Regions from separate parts of the Citrobacter sp. CFNIH10 genome, predicted to be linked through region 2. Evidence: predicted binding sites of a transcription regulator. Region 2 holds the regulator's gene; each other region holds the start of a gene.
What was found. Region 2 encodes Fur, which represses iron uptake genes when iron is present. Its sites were predicted from a motif close to ATAATAATGAGAACNACTATCAA; they were not measured.
Positions count from the first base shown of each region.

Region 1: feoA (ferrous iron transporter A) is a predicted target of Fur. The motif match lies at 2,496-2,518, and genes of this name have one in related genera.
Region 3: C2U53_RS23255 (TonB-dependent siderophore receptor) is a predicted target of Fur. The motif match lies at 2,532-2,554, and genes of this name have one in related genera.

Region 1 covers NZ_CP026216.1:868,064-872,340, forward strand. The annotation lists gene C2U53_RS07650 (Tex family protein) at 1-2,255, shown strand, start outside; gene feoA (ferrous iron transporter A) at 2,630-2,857, shown strand; gene feoB (Fe(2+) transporter permease subunit FeoB) at 2,876-4,277, shown strand, end outside.
Region 2 covers NZ_CP026216.1:2,821,572-2,825,848, reverse strand. The annotation lists gene ybfF (esterase) at 1-432, shown strand, start outside; gene ybfE (LexA regulated protein) at 561-854, shown strand; gene fldA (flavodoxin FldA) at 1,004-1,534, shown strand; gene fur (ferric iron uptake transcriptional regulator) at 1,815-2,261, shown strand; gene tcuR (tricarballylate utilization LysR family transcriptional regulator TcuR) at 2,394-3,320, shown strand; gene tcuA (FAD-dependent tricarballylate dehydrogenase TcuA) at 3,418-4,277, shown strand, end outside.
Region 3 covers NZ_CP026216.1:4,020,155-4,024,431, forward strand. The annotation lists gene ompW (outer membrane protein OmpW) at 65-718, opposite strand; partial or broken gene C2U53_RS23240 (YkgJ family cysteine cluster protein) at 970-1,047, shown strand; gene C2U53_RS23245 (YciC family protein) at 1,076-1,819, shown strand; gene C2U53_RS23250 (septation protein A) at 1,875-2,414, shown strand; gene C2U53_RS23255 (TonB-dependent siderophore receptor) at 2,590-4,277, shown strand, end outside.

The sequences.
Region 1 (4,277 bases), 2.0 Mb from region 2:
TCACCGCTGCCGTTCGCCTGCTTGACGAAGGGAACACCGTGCCGTTTATCGCACGTTACCGTAAGGAAATCACCGGCGGCCTGGATGATACGCAACTGCGTAATCTGGAGACCCGACTGGGCTATTTGCGCGAACTGGAAGAGCGCCGTCAGGCCATTCTCAAGTCCATTTCCGAGCAAGGCAAACTGACCGATGATCTGGCGACTGCCATCAACGGCACGTTAAGTAAGACCGAACTCGAAGATCTTTACCTCCCGTATAAACCCAAACGCCGCACCCGTGGACAGATAGCGATTGAAGCCGGTCTGGAACCGCTGGCCGACCTGTTGTGGAACGACCCGTCACACGATCCGGACACCGAAGCGGCAAAATATATCGATGCAGAGAAAGGGGTTGCCGACAGCAAAGCCGCGCTTGATGGCGCACGCTATATCCTGATGGAACGCTTTGCCGAAGACGCCGCGCTGCTGGCGAAGGTACGTGACTATCTGTGGAAAAATGCCCATCTGGTTGCCAGCGTAGTCAGCGGCAAAGAAGAGGAAGGCGCAAAATTCCGCGACTATTTCGATCATCACGAGCCGATCGCCTCCGTGCCTTCTCACCGTGCGCTGGCAATGTTCCGCGGTCGTAATGAAGGCGTGTTGCAGCTTTCGCTGAATGCCGATCCGCAGTTCGATGAGCCGCCGAAAGAGAGCTACTGCGAGCAGATCATTATGGATCACCTCGGCCTGCGTCTGAACAACGCACCGGCAGACAGCTGGCGCAAAGGCGTGGTGAGCTGGACGTGGCGTATCAAGGTGCTTATGCACCTCGAGACCGAGCTGATGGGGACTGTCCGCGAGCGCGCGGAGGACGAAGCAATCAACGTATTCGCCCGCAACCTGCACGACCTGTTGATGGCGGCACCAGCGGGTCTGCGTGCCACTATGGGCCTCGATCCGGGTCTGCGTACCGGGGTTAAAGTCGCCGTGGTGGATGGCACTGGTAAGCTGGTCGCCACCGATACCATCTATCCTCACACCGGTCAGGCGGCGAAAGCCGCCATGGTAATGGCTGCGCTGTGTGAAAAGTACAATGTGGAACTGGTGGCGATTGGTAACGGCACCGCCTCGCGTGAAACCGAACGCTTCTTCCTCGATGTACAGAAACAGTTCCCGAAAGTGACGGCGCAGAAAGTGATCGTCAGCGAAGCCGGGGCGTCAGTCTATTCCGCGTCAGAACTGGCAGCCCAGGAGTTCCCGGATCTCGACGTCTCGCTGCGCGGCGCGGTCTCTATTGCGCGCCGTCTGCAGGATCCGCTCGCTGAGCTGGTGAAAATCGATCCGAAATCGATCGGCGTCGGTCAGTATCAGCATGACGTCAGCCAGACACAGTTAGCCCGTAAGCTGGACGCGGTAGTGGAAGACTGTGTGAACGCCGTCGGCGTTGATTTGAATACGGCATCGGTTCCGCTGTTAACCCGTGTAGCCGGTCTGACCCGAATGATGGCGCAGAATATCGTGGCCTGGCGCGACGAGAACGGGCAGTTCCAGAATCGTCAGCAACTGCTGAAAGTCAGCCGACTGGGACCGAAAGCCTTCGAACAGTGCGCAGGCTTCCTGCGTATTAACCACGGTGATAACCCGCTGGATGCTTCCACCGTTCACCCGGAAGCCTATCCGGTCGTGGAACGTATTCTGGCGGCAACCCAACAGGCGCTGAAAGATCTGATGGGCAACAGCAGCGAACTGCGCAATCTGAAAGCCGTCGATTTCATCGACGACAAGTTCGGTGTCCCGACCGTCAGTGACATCATCAAAGAGCTGGAGAAACCGGGTCGCGATCCGCGTCCGGAATTCAAAACCGCGCAGTTTGCCGATGGCGTTGAAACCATGAACGATTTGCAGCCGGGGATGGTTCTCGAGGGTGCCGTCACCAACGTCACCAACTTTGGTGCGTTTGTGGATATCGGCGTTCACCAGGATGGACTGGTTCACATCTCATCGCTGTCGAACAAGTTTGTTGACGATCCCCACACCGTGGTGAAAGCGGGCGACATCGTGAAGGTGAAAGTACTGGAAGTTGACCTGCAACGTAAGCGTATTGCCCTGACGATGCGTCTGGACGAACAGCCGGGTGAAACCAATGCCCGTCGCGGCGGCGGCAATGATCGTCCGGCAGCGAAAGCGGCAAAACCACGTACTCGTGAAGCGCAGCCCGCCGGTAACAGCGCGATGATGGATGCGCTGGCGGCAGCAATGGGTAAAAAACGTTAAGTTTAGATCGAGTGCCGGATGGCGGCGGAACCGCCCTGTCCGGCCCTTTACCGCATCCACCTTCTCCATCGCGTTATATTTATCACGCCATTAACAGATGAAACCTTAATTAAACATTAACAACGTTAATTTATTAAGAATTCAAATCATTTCACCTGCTGGTTATTATTTTTGAGCCATATCAAAAATGACGCAGATTATTATTCAAACCTACATTCCGTCACATTTAATCGGTTGAAGATAAAAACCATTCTCATTATCATTGCATTGTTGATTATTTACTCTTTCCTTCGTTGGCTAATCATCTGGTCTCATGCCGCGCCCCTTTGCCCCATGAGGTAAACATCCAGTTAGCGAGAAACAAGTAGGTTCTTATGCAATTTGCTCCAGATACTGCGTGGAAAATCACTGGTTTTTCCCGAGAAATAAGTCCTGCATACCGTCAGAAACTGCTTTCCCTCGGCATGCTCCCGGGTTCCTCATTTAACGTGGTGCGCGTCGCCCCCTTAGGCGATCCTGTCCATATTGAAACGCGTCGCGTTAGCCTGGTATTGCGTAAAAAAGACCTGGCATTATTAGAAGTGGAAGCGGTTTCCTGTTAATACAGTGAGTCTATAACGATGAAAAAATTAACCATTGGCTTAATTGGTAATCCAAATTCCGGCAAGACAACCCTGTTTAACCAACTGACCGGTGCGCGCCAGCGCGTAGGCAACTGGGCTGGGGTCACCGTGGAACGTAAAGAGGGGCAATTCACGACCACGGATCATCAGGTCACGCTGGTCGATCTGCCCGGCACGTATTCGCTCACTACCATCTCTTCGCAAACCTCTCTGGATGAGCAGATTGCCTGCCACTACATTCTGAGCGGCGACGCCGACCTGTTAATTAACGTGGTAGATGCCTCAAATCTTGAGCGTAACCTCTATCTGACGCTGCAACTGCTTGAGCTGGGCATTCCCTGCATTGTTGCACTCAACATGCTCGACATTGCGGAAAAACAGAAAATCCGCATTGATATCGATGCCCTTTCAACCCGCCTTGGCTGCCCGGTCGTCCCGCTGGTTTCTACCCGTGGACGCGGTATCGAAGCGCTGAAGCTGGCGATTGACCGCCACAGCAAGAACGAAAACGTTGAACTGGTGCATTACGCCCAGCCGCTGCTGCGTGAGGCCGATAAACTGGCAAGCGCCATGGCTAAAGAAATGCCGGTACAACAGCGCCGCTGGCTCGGCCTGCAAATGCTGGAAGGGGATATCTACAGCCGGGCATACGCCGGTGACGCTGCTGCGCAACTGGATATTTCGCTGGCGCATCTGAGCGACGAGATGGACGACCCGGCACTGCATATCGCCGATGCGCGTTACCAGTGCATTGCGGCGATCTGCGACGTGGTGAGCAACACTTTAACAGCAGAGCCCAGCCGCTTTACAACGGCGGTGGATAAAATCATCCTCAACCGTTTTCTCGGTCTGCCGATCTTCCTGTTTGTGATGTACCTGATGTTCCTGCTTGCCATTAACATTGGCGGCGCGCTGGCCCCGATTTTTGATGCTGGCTCTGTGGCGATTTTTATTCACGGTATCCAGTGGATCGGTTATACCCTTCACTTCCCGGACTGGCTGACCATTTTCCTCGCCCAAGGGCTGGGCGGTGGGATTAACACCGTTCTGCCGCTGGTTCCGCAGATCGGCATGATGTACCTGTTCCTCTCGTTCCTCGAAGACTCCGGTTACATGGCGCGCGCAGCGTTTGTGATGGACCGTCTGATGCAGGCGCTGGGACTGCCGGGCAAATCATTCGTCCCGCTGATTGTCGGCTTTGGCTGCAACGTGCCATCGGTGATGGGGGCCCGCACCCTGGATGCACCACGTGAGCGCCTGATGACTATCATGATGGCACCGTTCATGTCCTGTGGGGCACGACTGGCGATTTTCGCCGTGTTTGCGGCGGCCTTCTTCGGGCAGAACGGCGCGCTGGCGGTGTTCTCCCTGTATGTGCTGGGCATTGTGATGGCGGTAC
Region 2 (4,277 bases):
GCCCCGGTGGATTACCATGTCCGCCGCCACGACGAAATTTTCGCGGCTATCAACGCGGTGACGGCATCAGCGGCAAAAACTCGCCAGCAGGCGGCAGCGGTCATGCGCGAACATCTTAATGAAGAAGGCGTGATTCAATTTTTGCTGAAATCGTATGTTGACGGCGAGTGGCGCTTCAACGTGCCGGTACTGTGGGAACAATATCCGCATATCGTCGGCTGGGAGACAATACCCGCCTGGAATCATCCGGCGCTGTTTATCCCCGGCGGCAACTCCCCATACGTCACCGAGGCGTATCGCGACGATTTACTGGCACAGTTTCCGCAAGCACGTGCGCATGTGATTGCCGGGGCCGGTCACTGGGTGCATGCCGAAAAACCGGAGGCGGTGTTGCGCGCCATCCGTCGTTATCTTAATGAAACAGCTAACTGATTAAAAACTCAGCGTCCGTGCGCGATTACGCGTGTGAACGTTGGCGCGCCTCATTCGCTGATGTATGATGGCGCGCTATCCATCCGGGCAGAGGCCTGGCTGATTGTTTCCCCGAAGTCACCAATATCATGGCCAAAGAACAAACGGACCGTACGACACTAGATCTGTTCGCGCACGAGCGTCGCCCGGGACGACCGAAAACCAATCCGCTTTCACGCGATGAACAGCTGCGCATTAATAAGCGTAATCAACTCAAACGCGACAAAGTTCGCGGTCTTAAGCGTGTCGAACTCAAACTCAACGCAGAAGCTGTTGACGCGTTGAATGAGCTGGCGGAATCCCGAGAGATGAGCCGCAGTGAACTGATCGAAGAGATATTGATGGCCCAACTGGCAACGCTACGCGGCCAGGATCTCGCCTGAAATTATCCTCTCTCCCACTTTCGTGTAGCATGGAGTGCACTCGTATGCGTTTGCTATTTCCGCATACCTGACTGTTCTGCTATGATTGCCCTTATCTGTGGGCAATTCGCCACCACCATTTCAATAAGTTTCAAGAGGTTACTTTACTCATGGCAATCACTGGCATCTTTTTCGGCAGCGACACCGGGAATACCGAAAATATCGCAAAAATGATTCAAAAACAGCTTGGTAAAGACGTTGCCGATGTGCATGACATTGCAAAAAGCAGCAAGGAAGATCTCGAAAGTTATGACATTCTGCTGCTTGGCATCCCAACCTGGTACTACGGTGAAGCGCAGTGTGACTGGGACGACTTCTTCCCTACCCTCGAAGACATCGATTTTAACGGCAAACTGGTCGCACTGTTCGGCTGTGGCGATCAGGAAGATTATGCAGAATACTTCTGCGACGCGTTAGGCACAATCCGCGATATCATTGAGCCGCGCGGTGCAACCATCGTGGGTCACTGGCCGACCGCTGGCTATCATTTTGAAGCCTCCAAAGGTCTGGCGGATGATGACCATTTTGTCGGTCTGGCGATTGACGAAGACCGTCAGCCGGAACTGACCGCCGAGCGCGTGGAAAAATGGGTGAAGCAGATCTCTGAAGAATTGCACCTTGATGAGATCATCAACGCCTGATGTACGGCGGCGCAGACAAGGTTTGCGCCGCATCAATAGACAGAACCAATCAAAATAATTGCTACAAATTTGTAACTTTCTTGCCCATCCCTGTACAATGTGCGGGAGTTTTTAGGTGGCGCTCTCATTTCCAGGCAATACCGACTATTTATTAACATTTGCCAGAGGCTTGCAGTTTTCATTTAGACACGGCAGTCCTATAATGAAACGCATTATCCCGAGTGCAATTTCTGTCACTTCTTGTATGAAGTGAATCGTTTAGCAACAGGACAGATTCCGCATGACTGACAACAATACCGCATTAAAGAAGGCTGGCCTGAAAGTAACGCTTCCACGTTTAAAGATTCTGGAAGTTCTTCAGGGACCGGATAACCATCACGTCAGTGCGGAAGATTTATACAAACGACTGATCGACATGGGTGAAGAAATTGGTCTGGCGACCGTGTATCGCGTGCTGAACCAGTTTGATGACGCCGGTATCGTAACCCGCCACAATTTTGAAGGCGGCAAATCCGTTTTCGAGCTGACCCAGCAGCATCATCACGATCACCTGATTTGCCTTGATTGCGGCAAAGTGATCGAATTTAGCGATGAGTCTATTGAAGCGCGCCAGCGTGAGATCGCGTCGAAGCATGGCATTCGTCTGACGAACCATAGCCTCTACCTCTATGGCCACTGCGCTGAAGGCGATTGCCGCGAAAACGAACACGCGCATGACGCGAAATAATCTGCATTATTCTGAAAAGCCAACCTGCCGGTTGGCTTTTTTTATGCCTGCCATTCCCTACTCAGCGCTTTCTTCTGCCTGCATGTTGCTTTAATGTAAAATATATCACCCTGCTTCGTCCGGAGAATCGAAATGGAACTTCGCCAGCTACGTTACTTTGTCCGTATTGTAGAAACCGGCAGTATGGGCAGCGCGGCGCTCGATCTCGACATCGGCGTGTCCGCCCTGAGCCAGCAGATGACGCGGCTGGAAAACGAACTCGCGATCCGCCTGTTGCAGCGAACCTCGCGCGGCGTCACGCCCACTAACGCCGGTCTGGCCTTTTACTCGCAGGCACAACTGGCGCTACGCCACGCCGATGATGCGATCCTGGCCGCTCGCGAGGCGCGTCTTTCGGGACACGTCAGCGTCGGCATGGCCCCCAGCACCGCCTCCATCCTGGGAATACCGTTTATTCATGCCATGCGGGAATATTACGCCGACGTTCGCCTGCATGTGGTGGAAAGCCTGTCGGGTAATCTGGAACGGATGATCAACACGCGCCAGATTGATCTGGCGGTCGTGTTTCAAAAAGAGAAGATCCTGCGCTGGAGCGCCAGACCGGTTCTTGAGGAGCGCCTGTTTCTGATTGGCACACACGAGCTGCTGGCGGATATTCCGGATGACACCATAACGCCTGCTCAACTGGCGAATATTCCCCTGATCATGCCAAGCCAGGGACACGGCCTGCGTGGCAGACTGGAAGCCATCTGTCAGGAACACGGACTGAAGGTCGATATTGCCACGGAAATTGACGGCCTGACGTTACTGATGCGCGCCGTTGGCAGCGGACTCGGCGCCACGCTGCAACCCGGTGCAGCCATTTCGCATCTTGAGAGGGAAGCGCTAAGAGTGATCGGCGTCCATAATCCTGTCCTCAGCCGCCCCAATTTTCTGGTCAGTCTGTCGGACGATGAACTCACCCCTGCCGGTCTTGCAGCCCGCGTAATACTCACAAAAGTCATGCGTGAACTCGTTGAAACCGGTCATTGGCCGGGCGCAACCCTTTACGCTCCCTAAACCCCTCTTTAGCTATTCGTCATAGCGCCCATACAATCAGCACGTATACATTTCAATTACAAATTTAACAAATAGTTAAATGGTAATGGAGTAGACGATGGTTGATGTACTGGTGATTGGCGGTGGTAATGCCGCGTTATGTGCCGCCTTAACCGCCCGTGAGGCAGGAGCTTCCGTGCTGCTGTTAGAGGCTGCGCCCCGGGAATGGCGCGGCGGGAATTCCCAACACACGCGCAATTTACGCTGTATGCACGATGCGCCACAGGATGTGCTGGTCGAGAGTTATCCCGAAGAGGAGTTCTGGCAGGATCTCTGGCGTGTCACCGAAGGCAATACCAATGAAGCGTTGGCGCGACTGGTGATCCGGACCTCTTCCCAGTGTCGCGACTGGATGCGTCAGCACGGCGTTAATTTTCAGCCTCCGCTCTCTGGCGCGCTGCACGTGGCGCGTACCAATGCCTTCTTCATGGGCGGCGGTAAAGCCCTCGTGAACGCCTATTACCGCAGCGCAGAAAAGCTGGGGGTACAGATTCGCTACAACACGCCGGTACAGGCACTTGAATTGCACAACGGCGAATTCATCGCAGCCCTGGCAGGCCACGAGCGCATTGAGGCGAAAGCCTGCGTACTCGCCGCCGGTGGATTTGAATCCAACCGCGAATGGCTGCGCGACGCCTGGGGAGAGAACGCTCGTGGCGAATGGCCAGCCGATAACTTCCTCATTCGCGGCACCCGCTTTAATCAGGGCGTCTTGCTCAAATTTATGATCGATGCCGGTGCTGACATTATCGGCGATCCGTCTCAGTCCCACTGTGTGGCAATTGATGCCCGGGCCCCGTTGTACGACGGCGGCATTTGTACCCGCGTGGATTGCGTCTCACTGGGTGTGGTAGTCAACCGGGACGCGGAGCGCTTTTACGATGAAGGCGAAGATTTCTGGCCGAAACGCTATGCCAT
Region 3 (4,277 bases), 1.2 Mb from region 2:
GCGATAAAACCGTGTGTGTCATGTCCCTGTTGACCCCGTAAATACGGGGTCTTTTTTAGGCCAATCAGAAACGGTAACCGGCAGAGAACATAAATACCCACGGATCGAGGCGGATGTTGTCGTTGTAACGACCTTCCGGCAGTACGGCGCCGTTAGATTTATATTTGGCTTCGGTATCAATATCCATGTACCACACTGACATGTTGATCAGCCAGTCGCGGTTGATGAGATAATCCAGACCGACTTGCCCTGCCACACCCCACGAGTCTTTCAGACTAAGATCGGACAGCCCTGCATTCTGACCATCATCATTGAATTTCGTGTCGAAAAAGGTGGTGTAGTTAACGCCTGCGCCAACATAAGGACGCAATTTGCTGCTGGAATCACCGAAATACCACTGCGCCATCAGGGTTGGCGGCAGGTGATGAACGGTGGCGATATCACCGGTCGCCTGCGTGCCTACTTTATGGCGGAATGGCGTTGCCGCCAGCAGTTCAACACCGATGTTATCGGTCGCCATATAAGTGAATGTCAAACCTAACTGCGTGTTGTTACTGACATTAAAGCCGCCTAAATGGCCTAACGTTCCATCCGCACCTTCCGTCGGTCTTACCGTCGCCGAACCGGCACGAATAAAGAACTCACCAGCTTCATGCGCGTAAACGCTGCCAGAGAGAAGTGTACATACTGCCAACGCCGCCACTGTTAATTTTTTCATATCCGCTCCATCGTTATGGTTATAAATACGTTACAAATATACCTACATTGGAGTAATAAGTGATCTCTCCAGGGTCACATTCGACTATCAAATTCAATGTTTGTTGATCCAGATTAAAGTAGAAGTGGTATTGAAAATACAATTATTGGAATCAGATCAATTTTTAATATTTCCATGATGAATGCATTTCTTGCGTTTTTTGCGTTTGTTAAAACTGACTCCCCGTAGATTTGTTGAGCAAATTACTCTGGCTTTACAAAGATATGCTTTTCCATACACCCCTTGATGCTGCCACTGCGCAGTTATCCAGGGTACAATTGCATGCTTAACAACACCTGCAGAACTCAAGGAGAGTGCATGTCTATCACGGCGAAATCTGTATACCGTGACACCGGGAATTTTTTCCGTAATCAATTTTTAACCATCCTGCTGATCTCGCTGCTGTGCGCGTTCATCACGGTGGTATTAGGGCATGCCTTCTCACCCAGCGATGCGCAGATTGCGCAACTGAGTGAAGGGGATCATCTTGAAGGAAGCGTAGGCTTGTTCGAACTGGTGCAAAACATGACGCCGGAGCAGCAGCAGATCCTGTTGCGCGCCTCGGCAGCGTCTACCTTTTCAGGACTGATTGGTAATGCCGTCCTGGCCGGTGGCGTTCTGCTAATGATTCAGTTAATTTCAGCCGGTCATCGCGTCAGCGCCCTGCGCGCGATCGGTGCCAGTGCGCCGATCCTGCCGCGTCTGTTCATCCTGATTTTACTGACGACCCTGCTGGTACAGCTCGGGATTATGCTGGTCGTGGTACCAGGCATCCTGTTGGCAATCCTGCTGGCGCTTGCGCCGATTATGCTGGTTCAGGATAAAATGGGTGTATTCGCCGCAATGCGCAACAGTATGCGTCTGGCGTGGTCTAATATGCGACTGGTCGCCCCGGCTGTGATGGGCTGGCTGCTGGCAAAAACGCTACTGTTGCTGTTTGCCTCCAGCTTTGCTGCGCTTGACCCTAACGTTGGCGCCGTTATCGCGAATACGTTGAGCAATCTGATCTCCGCCATATTGCTCATCTACCTGTTCCGTCTGTATATGTTGATTCGCCAATAACCCTGTCTGCGTCGCCGGCAGTAATGCCCGACGCGTTTGATTACGGAATCGAAGAATGAAGCAGTTTCTTGATTTTTTACCGCTGGTTGTCTTCTTTGTTTTTTACAAAGTGTACGACATCTATGCGGCCACCTCGGCGCTCATTGTCGCAACGGCAATCGTGCTCATCTACAGCTGGGTTCGCTATCGCAAAGTTGAAAAAATGGCGCTGATCACTTTTGTTCTGGTGGCCGTGTTCGGCGGGTTAACCCTCTTCTTCCATAATGATGAGTTTATTAAATGGAAAGTGACGGTGATTTACGGCCTGTTTGCCGGTGCGCTTCTGGTTAGCCAGTGGATCATGAAAAAGCCGCTGATCCAGCGCATGCTGGGTAAAGAACTGACGCTACCACAGCCGGTCTGGTCTAAGCTCAATCTCGCGTGGGCCATCTTCTTTATTCTATGTGGGCTTGCCAATATTTACATCGCCTTCTGGCTGCCGCAAAACATCTGGGTGAACTTTAAGGTATTCGGCCTCACCGCCTTGACGCTGATCTTTACCCTGTTGAGTGGTGTTTATATCTATCGCCATCTCCCGCAAGAAGACAAATCGTAAATGCTCATCCAACCAGGCCCATGGGCCTGGTTTTGCTTTCTGCACAATCCCTGCCGTACTCGCCCTAAATTGCCTGAATCGTGAAGATATTATGGAGATTGCCTTCACAACATTGAAATGAGAATAATTATCATTGATATTCCGTATCGAATTTTTACAATTGGGATGTCAGTTGATGAATACGATAACAAAAATTTCTCCACGCCCTCTGGCGCTTTTGATTGCCACAGCATTAAGCGGAAATGCATTCGCCGCAGACGACGTTCTGAACGACGGTGAAACGATGGTCGTCCAGGCCACCGCCGAAGAAGCTCTCAAGCAACAACCCGGTGTTTCTATTATCACCGCCAAAGACATTGAAAAATCCCCACCGGTCAACGACCTCTCCGATATTATTCGCACCATGCCCGGTGTGAACCTGACGGGCAACAGCGCCAGCGGCAGTCGGGGAAATAACCGTCAGATTGATATTCGCGGCATGGGTCCGGAAAACACGCTGATCCTGATTGACGGCGTACCGGTCACCTCGCGAAACTCGGTGCGCTATAGCTGGCGCGGGGAGCGTGATACCCGTGGTGACACAAACTGGGTACCGGCAGAGATGGTCGAGCGTATTGAGGTGCTGCGCGGCCCGGCAGCGGCACGTTACGGTTCCGGCGCGGCGGGTGGCGTCGTAAATATCATCACTAAACGGCCAACGAACGACTGGCATGGCTCGCTGTCTCTTTATACCAACCAGCCCGAGAACAGCAAAGAAGGTGCCACCAGGCGAGCGAACGTCAATCTGAGCGGCCCGCTCATTGACGATGTTCTCACCATGCGTTTGTATGGCAACATCAACAAAACTGACGCCGATGCGGCGGATATCAATACCCGGCAAAATGGATCCTATGCCGCAGGGCGCGAAGGGGTGCGCAATAAAGACATCAACGCCCTGCTCTCCTGGAAACTGACGCCACAGCAAATTGTCGATTTTGACTATAGCTACAGTCGTCAGGGCAATATCTATGCCGGGGATACCCAGTATAGCAACGCTAACGTCAGTCCTGACGGGCTGGTCAGTACCCTTTACGGCGATGAAACCAACCGGATGTATCGTCAGTCGTGGGGGCTGACGCATAACGGCATCTGGGACTGGGGGCAGTCTACATTCGGCGTCTACTACGAAAAAACCAATAACACCCGAATGCAGGAAGGCTCGACCGGTAAAGTGGAAGGGATGATCAATAACACCGAATACGCCACCAGCCGCCTGGAATCTTATCGTTCTTCCGGAGAACTCAACATCCCTGTCTTCTGGCTGGTTGATCAAACCCTGACGGTGGGTGCGGAGTGGAACCGTGACGAACTCAACGATCCGGCGTCTATGCAGGCCACCAGCGCATCCGGCGTGCAGATTGGCAATGTCTCCGGTGACGCCTCCAGTCGCAGTTCCAAAAATAGCGCCACGCTCACCGGTATATATCTGGAAGATAATATCGAAGCGCGGCCTGGCACGGATATTATTCCGGGGATCCGTTTTGACTATCACGACGAATTTGGCAGCAACTGGAGCCCCAGTCTGAATATGTCGCAGGAACTGGGCGATCTGTTTAAGCTGAAAGCCGGGATTGCGCGCGTCTTTAAAGCGCCAAACCTGTATCAGTCCAGCGAGGGATATTTGCTCTCCACGCGCGGCAACGGGTGTCCGAATACTATCGCCGCCGGCAGTTGTTATCTGCTGGGTAATCCGGATCTGGACCCGGAAATCAGTATTAACAAAGAGATCGGCCTGGAATTTAATTACGCTGGGTGGGATGCGGGAATCACCTGGTTCCGTAATGACTATAAGAATAAAATCGTCGCCGGGACCGATATTATCGG